2 linked regions of the Loktanella sp. M215 genome follow. The protein of the gene in region 1 interacts with the protein of each later gene in a pairwise test. Links are inferred from orthologs where the notes say so. Each region holds a gene or a part of one and is shown on either strand. Other genes may lie near its edges.

The links. The genes of interacting proteins can lie anywhere in the genome.
Region 2: the proteins of GLR48_RS12730 (region 1) and lepA interact in binary tests that used the Escherichia coli proteins (3 or more experiments, as listed by UniProt). The link is inferred for Loktanella sp. M215 from one-to-one orthologs.

The regions. Positions count from the first base shown.
Region 1 is NZ_WMEA01000001.1:2,588,894-2,597,120, reverse strand. What follows is about bases 2,389-5,388. They hold GLR48_RS12730 (CorA family divalent cation transporter), read left to right. Parts: upstream 2,389-3,399; coding sequence 3,400-4,377; downstream 4,378-5,388. Other genes in these bases: GLR48_RS12720 (Fur family transcriptional regulator), read left to right, coding at 5,278-5,388; GLR48_RS12725 (DUF533 domain-containing protein), read right to left, coding at 4,374-5,126; GLR48_RS12735 (PhzF family phenazine biosynthesis protein), read left to right, coding at 2,559-3,413; GLR48_RS12740 (cation:proton antiporter), read left to right, coding at 2,389-2,562. Also shown: tyrS (tyrosine--tRNA ligase), read left to right, coding at 1-196; GLR48_RS25675 (hypothetical protein), read right to left, coding at 193-318; GLR48_RS12745 (GNAT family N-acetyltransferase), read left to right, coding at 389-1,258; more of GLR48_RS12740, read left to right, coding at 1,303-2,388; more of GLR48_RS12720, read left to right, coding at 5,389-5,691; GLR48_RS12715 (DMT family transporter), read left to right, coding at 5,843-6,733; eno (phosphopyruvate hydratase), read left to right, coding at 6,771-8,048; GLR48_RS12705 (hypothetical protein), read left to right, coding at 8,048-8,227. UniProt on the Escherichia coli protein: Zinc transporter. Acts as a Zn(2+):proton symporter, which likely mediates zinc ion uptake. Purified ZntB reconstituted in liposomes also binds and transports Cd(2+), Ni(2+) and Co(2+).
Region 2 is NZ_WMEA01000001.1:2,402,124-2,409,078, forward strand. What follows is about bases 812-3,761. They hold lepA (translation elongation factor 4), read left to right. Parts: upstream 812-1,361; coding sequence 1,362-3,161; downstream 3,162-3,761. Other genes in these bases: GLR48_RS11760 (DNA gyrase inhibitor YacG), read left to right, coding at 812-900; GLR48_RS11775 (DUF4160 domain-containing protein), read left to right, coding at 3,296-3,538; GLR48_RS11780 (DUF2442 domain-containing protein), read left to right, coding at 3,519-3,752. Also shown: GLR48_RS11755 (ribonuclease E/G), read left to right, coding at 1-730; more of GLR48_RS11760, read left to right, coding at 727-811; GLR48_RS11785 (hypothetical protein), read left to right, coding at 3,766-4,578; GLR48_RS11790 (alkylphosphonate utilization protein), read left to right, coding at 4,592-5,104; GLR48_RS11795 (NAD(P)-dependent oxidoreductase), read left to right, coding at 5,166-6,032; GLR48_RS11800 (3-hydroxybutyrate dehydrogenase), read left to right, coding at 6,126-6,908. UniProt on the Escherichia coli protein: Required for accurate and efficient protein synthesis under certain stress conditions. May act as a fidelity factor of the translation reaction, by catalyzing a one-codon backward translocation of tRNAs on improperly translocated ribosomes.

The DNA.
Region 1 (8,227 bases):
CATCGCGCAAATTCTTGTGCGCAGCGGTCTGGCGGGGTCCGGCAAAGAGGCCAAGCGCCTGATCGCCGACAATGGTGCGCGCCTGAACGACGAAGCGCTGACCGACGCGGGCCTGATGGTGACGCCGGACATGCTGGCCCAGCCGATGAAGCTGTCGGCGGGCAAGAAGCGGCACGCGCTGGTGCGGCTGACCTAAAGGATCAGAACCAGCGCGAGCAGCGGCAGGCAGGTCAGCGCCGCCAGCAGTGCGGCTGCCGAAAGGGTCAGCCGCGGGGATGCGGCGCGGATGCCACGGACGGTGGGTGGCGGGTTGCGCATGGGGTCACCTTTCGCAAATGGCGTTGCGTCATTAACCCCGCATTAGGTTTCCAATGCTTTAACGTACGTCATGTTGATGCGCCCCGTCATGCCACAGCTGGACCGGCCCCTGCCCCTACAGCAGTCGGACGGGTTCGCCCGCGCCCTGACCCTGCTGGGCCGCAGCGCTGCGGTCGAGGGGGTGCACGATTGCGGCCAGGTGCTCGTCGTGTCGCGCCCCTTGGGGCCGCTGGGCACGCTGCGCTTTGCCTCGCGCGGGCCGGTCTTTCGCCATGACACGCCCCCCGCGGACCGGGTGGCCGCGCTGCGCGGCGCGCGGCTGCATCTGGTGAACGCCGATGCCGGCGAAGACGCGATCCTGCGCGGCGCCGGATTTCACCGAATCATGACACCGGCGACACTGGCAGTCCTGCCGCTTGACCCCGATCCGGACCGGCAACTGGCCCTCTGCGATGCCGCCTGGCGCAACAAGGTGCGGCAGGGTCGTCGCGCGAGTCTGCGGATCACGCTCCGTCCGCTGTGCCCGCAGCGCGACGCCTGGTTCCTGGCCGCAGATCTGGAACAGCAGCGACACAAGCGGTTTCGCGCCCTGCCCCACGCGGTCAGCCTCGCCTTTGCCCGCGCCAATCCCGGCGACGCGCTGGTCCTGACAGCGATGGAAGGACCAGTCCCCGTTGCCGCCATGCTGATCCTGCGCCACGGTCAGGCCGCGACCTATCAGATCGCGTGGTCGGGCCCGCGCGGGCGCAGCCTGCGCGCGCATCCCGTCCTGCTGATGGAAGCGGCACGCCGTCTGGCCGCGACCGGTGTTACGGAACTGGACCTTGGCACGATCGACACGGACGCAGGCCCCGGTCTGGCGCGGTTCAAGCTGGGCAGCGGTGCCACAGTCCGGCGCCTTGGCGGCACATGGCTGCGCCTGCCGGGGTGGCACGGGTAAGGGCGTCATGCTAGCGCAGGTGCGACCCTGTCGGAGGCGACCCCATGACCCTGTTGCAGATCGCCGCACTGCTGATCGTCCTCGCGGGGCTTTTCGGGGCCATCAACTACCTGTTCCTCAAGCTGCCCTCGGCCATCGGCATCCTCGTCGTGGCGCTGCTGGCGTCGATCATCGTTATGGGCCTCGATGCGGTGATCCCAGGCCTGAACGTAGCCGACACGATCCGTGGCCAAGTCTCCGGCATCGCATTTTCCGATGCCCTGCTGGAAGGGATGCTGGGCTTTCTGCTGTTCGCGGGTGCGCTGCACGTCAAGACCTCGGACCTGAAGGCGGAATGGGCCACGGTCAGCCTGATGGCCACGATGGGCATCGCGATCTCGACCGTCATTGTGGGCTACGGCTTTGCGTGGATCACGGGGATGCCGCTGCTGGTGGCGCTGGTCTTCGGCGCGCTGATCTCGCCCACCGATCCGGTCGCGGTGATGGGGGTGCTGCGCGACACCAACCTGCCCAAATCGCTGGAAACCAAGATCGCCGGTGAAAGCCTCTTCAACGACGGCGTGGGCTATGTCGTCTATCTGATCCTTGTCGGTGCCGCCTTTACCGGCAGCGCCCACGGTGCGGCTGACGATGCGGGCCTTTCCGGGGCAGCGCTGCTTTTTGCGCGCGAGGCCTTCGGCGGTGCGGCGCTCGGCCTCGTGCTGGGGTTCCTGACCTTCCGCCTGATGCGCCGCATCGACGACTACGCGCTGGAGGTGCTGTTGACGCTGGGCCTCGCCTTTGGCGGATACGAGCTGGCGGTGGCGCTGCATGTGTCTGCCCCGATCATGGCGGTCTGCGCCGGCCTGCTGATCGGTGACGTCGGCACGCGCCTTGGGATGTCGGAGGAAACGCGCAAGTACGTTGAGGCCTTCTGGAAGCTGATCGACGAGATCCTGAATGCCGTCCTGTTCCTGCTGATCGGAGTGGAGGTCTTTGCCGTCGTCTTCGATACGTCCCACCTGATCGCCGGCAGCGCCGCCATCGTGCTGGCGCTTGTCGCGCGTTTCATGGCCGTGGCGATCCCGATCACGCTGCTGCGCCCGTTCCGCAGCTATTCTGGTGGGGTGATCCGCATCATGACATGGGGCGGGCTGAAGGGCGGGATTTCTGTGGCCCTCGCCCTGTCGCTGCCAGACAGCGCGTGGAAACCCATCATCCTGACCGCCACCTACATGGTCGTCGTCTTTTCCATCATCGTGCAGGGCCTGACGGTCGCCCGGCTGGCCCATCACGTCAATCCACAACCGAGCCTGATCCCATGAACACCTACGTCGTCTACGATGTCTTCACCGACCGCCGGTTCGGCGGCAACCAACTGGCCGTCTTTCCCGATGCGGGCCCCTTGCCAGAGGCGCAGCTTGCCGCCATCGCGCGGGAATTCAACTACTCGGAAGTGGTGTTCGTCTATCCCCCCGACGATCTGCGCCACAGCGCGCGGGTCCGCATCTTCACCCCGACGCGAGAGGTGCCTTTCGCGGGCCACCCCCTGATCGGCACCGCGGTGGCGCTGGCGGACCTCGGCTTTCCGGCAGACATGATCCTCGAGACCGGCGTCGGCCCGATTCCCTGCACGGTGGCGCAGGGCCGCGGCAGCTTTACCACCACCACACCGCTGACCCGCCACGGCGCGCCCGACCCCGCATTGGTCGCCCGCGCGCTGGGGCTGACCGTCGCGAATCTGGACGGCACCGTCCATCCGCCCGTGCAGGCGGGCGTCGGCCTGACCTTCGTCATCGCGCGGTTGACCGACCGGGACGCTCTGCGCCGCTGCCAGCCCGATGTGGCCGCCATGCGCGAAGGGGCCGCGCTGCATCCAGCGAGCCTCGATTTCGCGACGCTGGCCTATGTCACGCAGGGCAATATGGTCCACGCGCGGATGTTCGCGCCCTTGGACAATATCCCAGAGGACCCTGCTACGGGCAGCGCCGCCGCGGCGCTGTGTGCGCTGCTGCATGATCTGACCGGCCAGCCACAGGACCTGACGATCCATCAGGGCGTGGACATGGGCCGCGCGTCGCTTATCTTTGCCAGAACCGATGGTCCCACCGGTGGCGTCACCATCGCGGGTCATGCCGTCAGGACCATGGAAGGGCAGTTCTTTGTTGACGAATAACGAGGAAACCACGCTGGTTCCGCTGTCGGCCTTCGACATCTGGGAAGATGGCACCGCAAGGCCCGCCCCCGATCTGGCGGCCAAGCCCGTCGACGGCGCGGCCTATCGCTGGCTGCATTTCGATCTGTCGGACATGGCGCTGGCCGGGTGGTCGGCGACGAACCTGCCGGGCCTCGCCCGCCGCACGCTGCTGGCCGACAAGACCCGGCCGCGCATGGACATGGACGACCACGGCATGGCGATCACCCTGCGCGGCATCAACCTCAACGAGGGCGAGGAAACCGCTGACATGGTCTCGCTGCGGATCTGGATGACCGACACGCTGATGATCACCGTGCGCCGCCAGCGGATCTTTGCGCTGGAAGATCTGCGCGATCAGGTCGCGGCGGGCGATGCCCCCCACAGCCCCGGTCACATGCTGGCGCGGATCACCGAAGGGCTGGTCGAACGCTTGGAAAACATCGCTTTTGTGCGCGAGGATGCCGCCGACGATATGGAGGGCGACGTCTACGAACACGACCGCGCACCCTTGGACGATCTGGCACCATTGCGGCGCGAGATCATCAAGTTCCGCCGCCACGTGGCCCCCCTGGCCGAGGCGCTGACGCAGGTTTCGCAGGCGCCGACCGACCTGATCAAGGACGATCTGCGCCACCGCCTGCGCGACACCGCCAGCCGCTGCCGCTGGGCGCTGGAGGAGCTGTCGGAAGTCCACGACCGCCTGACGGCCATGGCGGACCATCTGGACACGGTGCAGAACGCGCGGCTGGAGAAAAACGGCTATCGTTTGTCCGTGGTCGCCGCGATCTTTTTGCCGCTGGGATTTCTGACTGGCCTCTTTGGCGTCAACGTCGGCGGGATGCCGGGGGTGCAAAGCGGCCATGCCTTTGCAGTTCTGTGCATCAGCATGGCCGTGATCGGCGTCGTGTCCGCCGCCGTGATGCGCTGGTTGCGCTGGTTCTAGCTATACAGCGGCACGACACCGGCCTTGGCGTGGATGTCGTTCACATCAGCCGACCGCAGGCCCAGTTCATCCGCAAAGCCGCGCAGGAAATCGACCTCTGCCGGGTGGTCGAGGTCGATGGCCATCAGCGCCATCGTGTAAACCTGCGCCTCGGCCCCTTCGGGCACACCGGCGGCCAGATCGGACACCGACATGCGCCGGGTCATCGCATCCTCGACAAAGGCGCGCTCCTGCGCCGAGGCGCCGTCCAGATGATCCATGATGCGGGAACGCTCTTTATCGTCGAGCGTGCCGTCGGCCTGTGCGGCCTGTACCATCGCCAGCAGCATGACGGCGGCAAGGCCCTCCTGCTCTGGCGGCATCTGGGCCTGCGGATCGGCGGTCGCGTCGATCTGCAATTGCAGCCTTTCGCCGAACTGGCCCGTGCTGCGCTGACCGGAGGATCCACCCGTCAGGCCGCCGATCAGACCGCCAAGACCACCGGCCCCCGCCAGACCGCCCAACAGGTCCGACAATCCGCCAGCGGACGGCTGGGTGCGACGGGTGCCGCTTTGCCGCCCCTGCAAACTGTCCAGCAATCCGCCCAGACCGCCGGTCTGTCCCGCGCGCGCCGTGGTGCCACGCTTGCCCAGCATGTCATCCAGAACGGTGCCGGATTTGCCTGCCCGGGCGTTCTGCGTCAGGGCCCGCGCCCCCTTGGCCACGGCCACGCCCACGGCGACCCGCGCCAGTGTCTGCATCAAGCTCATCGTCGTCTCCTCTCTGCTGCCAAGCGCAAGATGTCACATCCCGCGCGTCCTTGTCACGGTGAACGCCCGCCATACCGATCGGGGGCCGAGACGGTGGCCCTTTGGGCGAAACTTCGCTAAGACCGGGCGATACACGGATCACCGAGGCGCCATGACCCAGACCATCCAAAGCCGCGCCGCCGCCGCCGGGCTGCGCATGACGGCCCCCCGCCGGGTCATTGCACGGGTGTTGGACGACGCCACCGATCACCCGGACGCCGAGGCGCTGCACGCCCGCGCCGCGGCCATCGACCCCCGCATCTCGCTCGCCACGGTTTATCGCACGGTCAAGCTGTTCGAAGAGCAGGGCATCCTTGAGAAGCATGCCTTCGGCGACGGGCGCGCACGCTACGAGGCGGCGGACGGCGGCCACCACGACCACCTGATCGACGTGGCCACCGGTCAGGTCATCGAATTCGTCGACCCCGAGATCGAGGCGCTGCAGGACCGCATCGCCAAGCGGCTGGGCTACCGCCTGATCGGGCACCGGCTGGAACTTTTCGGCACCCGGATCGAGGCGGACTAGAGGCCCGGCGGCCTGACAGTGTCACCTTGTCGGGCGGGCGCCCCGTTGCCGCCTGCCGGCGAGGGCGCGAATAAAAATCGACGCCTGCGCTTTGCAACCCGGCAAGAGAGGCGTAATCCACCCCCAACATTGGCGCAGAAGGGCACGACACTTGGACAATCTGCGCGGCAGCATCCTGATGGTTCTCGCGATGCTCGGCTTCGCACTGGAGGACATGTTCATCAAGCAGATGGCGGGGGCTCTGCCGACGGGGCAGATCCTCGCCATGCTGGGTCTGGGCGGCGGCATCGTCTTTGCTATCGTCTGCCGCATGCAGGGCGAGCGTCTTCTGCGCCGCGACGTCCTGCATCCTATGGTCCTGCTGCGTAACGCCGGCGAGGTCTTTGGAACGCTGGGCTATGTTTCCGCCGTGGTGCTGACGCCGATCTCTTCGGCCTCGGCGATCTTTCAGGCGACGCCGCTGTTCGTGACGCTGGGGGCGGCCCTGTTCCTGCAAGAAGCCGTCGGCTGGCGGCGCTGGGCCGCGATCGCCGTCGGGTTTTGCGGCGTGCTGCTGATCATCCGGCCGGGCATGGATTCCTTCCGCCCCGCATCGCTCTTCGCCGTGCAGGGCGTGATCTTCCTCGGTATCCGCGATCTGGCGACCCGGCGGATCCCCAAGACCATCAGCTCCATGCGCCTGTCCACCTACGCCTTTGCCGTCATCGTGCCCACCGGGTTGGTCCTGATGGCCGTGGTCGGCGACCGCTTCGTCCTGCCCGGCACCACGGATTCGCTGCGCGTGGCGGGATCCATCGTGGCGGGCGTGCTGGGCTATTACGCGTTAGTCACCGCGACACGGCTGGGCGACATGTCCCATATCGCACCGTTCCGCTATTCCCGCCTGGTCTTTGCCCTGATCGTCGGCGTCACCGTCTTCGGCGAACGCCCCGACGCCGCCACCTTGTTCGGGGCCGCGATCATCGTGGGATCCGGCACCTACGCCGCCCTGCGCGAAGGCCAGCGCCGCCGTGCTTCCCTTGCAGCAGCAGGCGCGATATAACACCGTTAACGCTAACATCACCCACCGGAGGCCTCTCATGAGCAGTATCATCGACATCCACGCCCGCGAAATCCTCGACAGCCGTGGCAACCCCACGGTCGAGGTCGACGTGACCCTCGAAGACGGCACCATGGGCCGCGCCGCCGTCCCCTCGGGTGCGTCGACCGGCATGCACGAAGCGCACGAGCGCCGCGACGGGGACAAGTCCCGCTACATGGGCAAGGGCGTGCTGGAAGCGGTCGCCGCCGTGAACGGCGAGATCTTCGAGGCACTGCTGGATTATGACGCCACCGATCAGGTCGGCATCGACATGACGATGATCGAACTGGACGGCACCGACAACAAGGGGCGTCTGGGTGCGAACGCGATCCTCGGCGTGTCGATGGCCGTCGCCAAGGCCGCCGCCGATTTCACCTCGCAGCCGCTGTTCCGCTACATCGGCGGCACATCTGCACGGATGCTGCCGGTGCCGATGATGAACATCATCAATGGCGGCGAACACGCCGATAACCCGATCGATATTCAGGAATTCATGATCATGCCGGTGGCTGCGGACAATATCCGCGAAGCGATCCGCATGGGCTCCGAAGTGTTTCACACGCTGAAGAAAGAACTCTCCGCCGCGGGCCACAACACCGGCATCGGCGACGAGGGCGGCTTTGCCCCCGGCCTGAACTCCACCCGCGAAGCACTTGATTTCATTTTGAAGTCCATCGAAAAGGCAGGCTACACACCCGGCAAGGATATCTACCTCGCCCTCGATTGCGCCTCGACCGAATACTTCAAGGACGGCAAGTACGAGATGAAGGGCGAAGGCGCCTCGTTCACCTCGGACCAGAATGTCGACTACCTTGAAAAGCTAGTGAACGACTATCCCATCATCAGCATCGAAGACGGCATGTCCGAGGACGACTGGGACGGCTGGAAGGCCCTGACCGATCGTCTGGGCGACCGCGTGCAGCTGGTGGGCGACGACCTTTTCGTGACCAACCCAAAGCGTCTGGCCGAAGGCATCAAGCGTGGATCGGCGAATGCCATGCTGGTCAAGGTCAACCAGATCGGCACCCTGACCGAGACGTTGCAGGCCGTCGACATGGCCCACCGCGCGCGGTTCACCAACGTCATGTCGCACCGCTCCGGAGAGACCGAGGACACCACCATCGCCGACCTTGCCGTGGCCACCAACTGCGGCCAGATCAAGACCGGGTCGCTGTCCCGCTCTGACCGCTTGGCCAAGTACAACCAGCTGATCCGGATCGAGGAAATGCTGGGCGAGACGGCCCTTTACGCCGGACGCAGCATCCTGCGGGGCTGATGATCGCCCGGTTCGATACGCCACTTTCGACCCGCCGCAGGTTTCTGCGGCGGGTCTTTACCTATGTCGCCTTCGCGGGCGGCGTGCTGGCGGTCTGCCTCGGCATCGGGATGGCCGGCTATTACTGGATCGTCGGACTAGACTGGATCGACGCCCTTCTCAACGCCAGCATGATCCTG
Region 2 (6,955 bases), 190 kb from region 1 along the record:
GTTCAAAAGCCGCTTTGCGATTGTCACCCCCGGCAAGCCGGGCGTGAACGTCAGCCGCCAGATCACCGACGACGACCAGCGCAACGCGCTCTTGGCCGTCGCACACGGCGTTTTCGATGACGCGGACGGCGCCGGTCTGATCCTGCGTTCCTCCTGCGCCCATGCGACCGAAGACGAGATTGCCGAGGATATCGGTGCGATGCAGGACCTTGCTGCCGCGATCATGGCCGAGGGCGAGGGGGCCGAGCCCGAAGCCCTGACCGAAGGCGACGGCCCGCATGCATTGGCCTGGCGCGAATGGGTGATCCCGGCTGAGGTCGTGACCGAACCCGGCGGATTCGAACGCCTTGGCGTCATGGACCAGATCGACGATATCTCGCAGCCCCGCATCGCCCTGTCCGACGGCACGATGTATGTCGAGGCGACACGCGCGCTGGTGGCCGTTGACGTCAATACCGGTGGCGATACCTCTCCGGCGGCCGCACTCAAGGTGAACCTTGCCGCCGCCCGCGTGCTGCCGCGCGCGTTGCGCCTGCGCGGCTTTGGCGGGCAGATCGCCGTGGACTTCGCGCCGATGTCCAAGGCGCACCGCAAGCAGGTCGAACAATCCCTGCGCGCAGCCTTCCGCGCCGACACGGTGGAAACATCCCTCGTGGGCTGGACGACCATGGGCCTGTTCGAACTGCAGCGCAAACGCGAGCGGCTGCCGTGGCAGGGTCTGCCCACATGACCTGCCCGATCTGCGACCGCGATACCGATCCGAAATACAAACCCTTCTGCTCGCGTCGCTGCGCCGATGTCGATCTGGCAAAGTGGCTGACGGGGTCCTACGCGATCCCAGCCGCGCCGGAAGAGCAGGGGGATGACGACGATTGGCACGACCCCGAAAAACCCCACTGATTTGCGCGAAATCCCTCTGGACACCCCCGCGCGGCTGACCTAGAACGCCGCTACCCGATGGCGTTGGCCATCCCGGTGCCCGGGTAGCTCAGGGGTAGAGCAGTGGATTGAAAATCCTCGTGTCGGTGGTTCGATTCCGCCCCTGGGCACCATTAAAGCGAACAGACATATAAGAATTTTGGCTGCTTTCAAAAAGCCGAAGCTGTCACAGGTAGCTACAAACGCTTCATCTCGCGCATCCTGCGTTGTCTGGTTGTCTACTGCCTGCATCCGCAGTGCGCGGCGGGCCGGGGGTGGTGACAGTCTCGGGGGGGGGGACGCGCCGCCGGGGGTGGCCATGTCGTTTCGCCTGCGCCACATGTTTGTCACCGAAGCAAGCCCGTCGCGATGGCATGGCCCCTTGCAAAATCGTGCCTTACGGGCCATTGACGGTCTCTAATTCAGACCCTTGGGGCCGCGCCATGACCGAACTCTCGCACATCCGCAATTTCTCGATCGTGGCGCATATCGACCACGGGAAATCCACGCTGGCCGACCGCCTGATCCAGTCCACCGGCACCGTCGCCGACCGGGACATGAAGGCGCAGATGCTGGACTCCATGGATATCGAGCGCGAGCGGGGCATCACGATCAAGGCGCAGACCGTGCGCATCGACTACAAGGCCGACAACGGCGAGATGTATGTCCTCAACCTGATCGATACCCCCGGTCACGTCGATTTCGCCTACGAGGTGTCGCGGTCCATGCGCGCCGTAGAAGGATCCTTGCTGGTCGTCGACAGCACGCAGGGGGTCGAGGCGCAGACGCTGGCCAACGTCTATCATGCGCTGGACGCGGACCACGAGATCGTGCCGGTGCTCAACAAGATCGACCTGCCCGCCAGCGAATGTGACCGGGTGGCGACGCAGATCGAGGATGTGATCGGCATCGACGCGTCCCAGGCGATCCGGGTCAGCGCCAAGACCGGCGTCGGCATCCACGAAACGCTGGAGGCCGTCGTCCACCGTCTGCCCGCCCCCAAGGGCGAGCGCGATGCGCCGCTCAAGGCGATGCTGGTGGATTCGTGGTATGATGCCTACCTCGGCGTCGTCGTGCTGGTGCGGATCATCGACGGGGTGATCAAGCTCAAGGACCGGGTGAAGTTCATGTCGAACGACACCGTCCACCTGATCGACCGCCTTGGCGTGTTCAAACCCGGCATGCTGCCGATGGACGAACTCGGGCCCGGAGAGATCGGGTTCTTCACCGCCCAGATCAAAGAGGTGCGCGACACCCGCGTCGGTGACACGATCACCAGCGAGCGCAAGGGCGCCACGCAGGCGCTGCCCGGCTTCAAGCCTGCGCAACCCGTCGTGTTCTGTGGTCTTTTCCCCGTCGACTCCTCGGAATTCGAGGATCTGCGCAACGCGATCGACAAGCTGGCACTCAACGACGCCTCCTTCAGCTTCGAGATGGAGACCTCGGCCGCCCTCGGCTTCGGCTTCCGCTGCGGCTTCCTTGGCCTGCTGCATCTGGAGGTCATCCGCGACCGGATCGAGCGGGAATACAACATCGACCTGATCACCACCGCGCCGTCCGTGGTTTACCACATCTTCATGAAGGACGGGTCAGAGCAGGACCTGCACAACCCCGCCGACATGCCCGACCTGACCTATGTCGACCATATCGAAGAGCCGCGGATCAAGGCGACGATCCTTGTGCCCGACGAATATTTGGGCGACGTGCTGAAACTGTGCCAGGACCGCCGCGGCGTGCAGCTGGACCTGACCTATGCGGGCAGCCGCGCGATGGTCGTCTATGACCTGCCGCTGAACGAGGTTGTGTTCGACTTCTACGACCGCCTGAAATCCGTGACCAAGGGCTATGCGTCCTTTGATTACAACCTGACGGGCTATCAAGAGGACGCGCTGGTCAAGATGTCGGTGCTGGTCAACGACGAACCCGTGGACGCGCTGTCGATGATGGTCCACCGCGACCGGGCCGAGATGCGGGGCCGCGCGATGGTCGAAAAGCTGAAGGACCTGATCCCCCGCCACATGTTCAAGATTCCGATCCAGGCGGCCATCGGCGGCAAGGTGATCGCGCGCGAGACTTTGAGTGCGCTGCGCAAGGACGTGACGGCCAAATGCTACGGCGGCGACGCGACGCGGAAACGCAAGCTGCTGGACAAGCAGAAGGCGGGCAAGAAGAAGATGCGGCAGTTCGGGAAAGTCGATATTCCGCAGGAGGCCTTTATTAGCGCACTGAAAATGGACAGCTAAGCTGTTCATTTTTGGCGCTGATAAAGGCCGGTGCGGGTAAGCGGTTGGCGCAGCCAACTGCGGCCGCACTGGGTTGCGTTTGTAGTCCTGCAACTTTCGCGTGACTTGACCGCGCGCACTGCTAACCTGTCACTATGCCGACGGTTTTCAGACAGGACGGGTTCCGGTTTTTCTTCTATTCTAACGAAGGCGACCCTCGCGAACCGATACATGTCCACGTCATGAAGGACGGGGCGGAAGCGAAATTCTGGGTCAGCCCAGCCGCCTGCGCCCGCAGCCACGGCTTTGACGCGCGGACCCTGAAGGCACTGGCCCGGATTATCACCGACCGCGCTGCACAGATCGAGGAGGCTTGGCATGACCATTTCGGCCATTGAGGCACATTGCGACGACGAGATGCTGTGGGTCGGCCTTGCCGATGGCCGCCGCCTTGGCGTGCCGCTGGCATGGTTCCCCCGTCTGCTGGACGCATCGCCAGAGGATCGGGCCGGGGTAGAAGTCAGCCCCTTTGGCCTTCATTGGGCGGCGCTGGACGAGGATATTTCCGTGCCGGCGCTATTGTCGGCGGATGGGGTTGGGGTGGCGGCTTGAAAACAGTGTTATATTGAAGATGAAAGTCTCTAGTTCTAACGCAAGAATTATTAACAGCGATGCCCACAGCTATTTTCCTGCTTTCGACTGGGAGGCGCTAAAGTCGATACTAGACAATAAAATTGTTGCATCAACTAACATTTGGGTATTTGTTTTGCCTGCTATTATGGTCTTGACCGAAAAATTCCCTGTTTCGCTTCAAATTTTTCCATTTGGGGCGCAAGCTCCATTGGAGTTGAGCTTGAAGATCCCGTACAATTGGTTTCTATTATATTTTGCGGCTATGGCTTTCTTTTGCGCAAGGCTAATCTATGTCATTCGTTGTCCGAATTTTCTAAGACAATATAGATCTGCTGCTGATGCGGTGAATAATGGCGTCACTGCGGAAATTTTGAGGGAGAGAGTAAAAGAGTTTTTAGTCGATTATCAGAAAAAGAAATTACACATATTAAGTGATGAATATGAAAAAATTACAAGATTAATCGAATTAATCTTGCCTGAAAATGCTAAACCCGCAATTATTATGAAATTGGGCCAGTTCGCGGATTTCGGTGGTGTTTCAATGGAAAATTCCATTCACGAAGTTGCGGGGGAAGGCACTTATTACGTTGATGTTTCAGACTCCGATGGAGTGAATCGTTTTGGATATTCCCCTAATCGACAAATAACTAGTCTTTTAATATTTAGGCTTTTGGATCTTCAAAATATTTCGCGGCGTTCAGGGCGCATGGCTGCGTCTATCCTAGTTTCTGCAGGTTTTTTGCTTGTCGCCGTGCCAATCTTGCAAGGTTTTTGTGCGGTGTTGTTAAACTTCCTACAAATATGATTGAGCTTTAATTATGACCTGCCCCCTCTGCGCCACCCCCGCGACCCCGCTCATCCCCACACCCGTCTCCGGCGGTCCGGCGGACGCGAGTGTGGACCTCTGCGGCATCTGTGCGGACCAGATCGCGGCGGACAGCCCGAATCCGGACCACTTCCGCAGCCTCGCCACGACCATGTGGTCTGAGGATGCCGCCGTGCAGGTGCTCGCCTTTCGCACGCTGCAAAAGATCGATGCCCCCTGGGCGGACGATCTGCTGGGGCAGCTTTACCTTGATGACGACACGCGGGCCTGGGCCGAGAATGTCGCGGGCGAGAGCCAGCACACCGACGCCAACGGGGTGACTCTGCACACCGGCGACACGGTCACGCTGATCAAGGACCTGACCGTCAAGGGCGCGAATTTCACGGCCAAGCGCGGGACGGCGGTGCGGCGGATCTCTCTGGTCGCCGATAACCCCGCCCATATCGAAGGCCGGGTCGAGGGGCAGCGCATCGTGATCCTGACGGAATTCGTGAAGAAGTCCTGACAGCCGCTTCACATCCGCGCCAAAACCGCCATGCTGCGTCTCAAATAACAGGAGAGACGACATGAAGCTGGCATTTCTGGGACTGGGCGTGATGGGCTACCCGATGGCGGGGCATCTGGCCAAGACGCACGACGTCACCGTCTATAACCGCACGACCGCCAAGGCCGACGCCTGGGTCAAGGAACACGGCGGTGCGATGGGTGCGACCCCGGCAGAGGCCGTGCGCGGGGCCGAGATCGTGCTGTCCTGCGTCGGCAACGACGACGACCTGCGCAGCGTGACGACAGGAGAGGGCGGGGCGTTTGGCGCGATGGACAAGGGCGCGCTCTACGTCGATCACACGACGGTCAGTGCTGCGGTGACGCGCGAGCTTTATGACGCGGCCAAGGCGGCGGGGCTGAACTTTGTCGACGCACCCATCAGCGGCGGGCAGGCGGGGGCCGAGAACGGGCAGCTGTCGATCATGTGCGGCGGGGATCAGGCCGCCTATGACAAGGCCGCGCCGGTGATGGAGATCTATGCGAAGCTCTGCCGTCGCATCGGCGAGAGTGGCGCGGGCCAGATGACCAAGATGTGCAATCAGATCGCGATTGCGGGGCTTGTGCAGGGGTTGAGCGAGGCACTGCACTTTGCCGACAAGGCCGGGCTGGACGGGGCGGCTGTGGTGGAGGTGATCTCTCAGGGCGCTGCCGGGTCGTGGCAGATGAGCAATCGTTACAAGACGATGCTGGACGATCATTACACCCACGGCTTTGCGGTGGACTGGATGCGCAAAGATCTGGGGATCTGTCTGGCCACGGCGGACGAGAATGGCGCGAGTCTGCCGGTGACGGCGCTGGTGGACCAGTTCTACAAGGACGTGCAGAAGTTGGGCGGCGGGCGCTGGGATACCTCCAGCTTGCTGAAGCGGCTGCAGGCGATGGGCTAGGACCGGCCGATGCCGCGCCGCGGCGGAACCGCGGTGCGGCACGACTGGTTTGACTGAAGACGCCCACAAAGCGGGCGCGAAAGGACATCTATCATGAACATGACCGGAAAGAACTGCATCGTGACGGGCGCCGCCAGCGGCATCGGCCGCGCGATTGCCGAGAAATACATCAGCGACGGCGCGAACGTCTGCATCGCCGACCTGAAGCTGGAGTCGGCGCAAAAGGTTGCGGACGAGCTGACCGCCAAGGGCCCCGGTCGTGCGATCGCGGTCGAGATGGACGTGACCGACGAGGATGCGGTGAATGCGGGTGTCGCGCAGACGGTCAAGGAGCTGGGCAGCGTCGATGTGCTGGTCAGCAACGCTGGCATCCAGATCGTGCACCGGATCGAGGATTTCCCCTATGCGGAATGGAAGAAGCTGCTGTCGATCCACCTCGACGGGGCGTTCCTGACGACAAAGGCCTGCCTGCCGCACATGTACAAACAGGGGTCCGGCACGGTGATCTACATGGGGTCGGTGCATTCCAAGGAAGCTTCGCCGCTGAAGTCGGCCTATGTCACCGCCAAGCACGGGTTGCTGGGGCTGGCGCGGACATTGGCCAAGGAGGGCGGACCGAAGGGCGTGCGCAGTCACGTGATCTGTCCGGGATTCGTGAAGACTCCGCTGGTCGAAAAGCAGATCCCCGAGCAGGCCCGCGATCTGGGGATCTCGGAGGAAGAAGTCGTGAGCCGCGTCATGCTGGGCCAGACCGTCGATACGGAATTCACGACCGTTGAGGATATCGCGAACCTCGCCTGGGTCTTCGCGGCCTTTCCGACGAATGCGCTGACGGGCCAGTCGCTGGTGGCGAGCCACGGTTGGTACATGAACTAAGCATTCCGCGCGGGTGGTCCGGACCGGGCCGCCGGGGCACATCAATC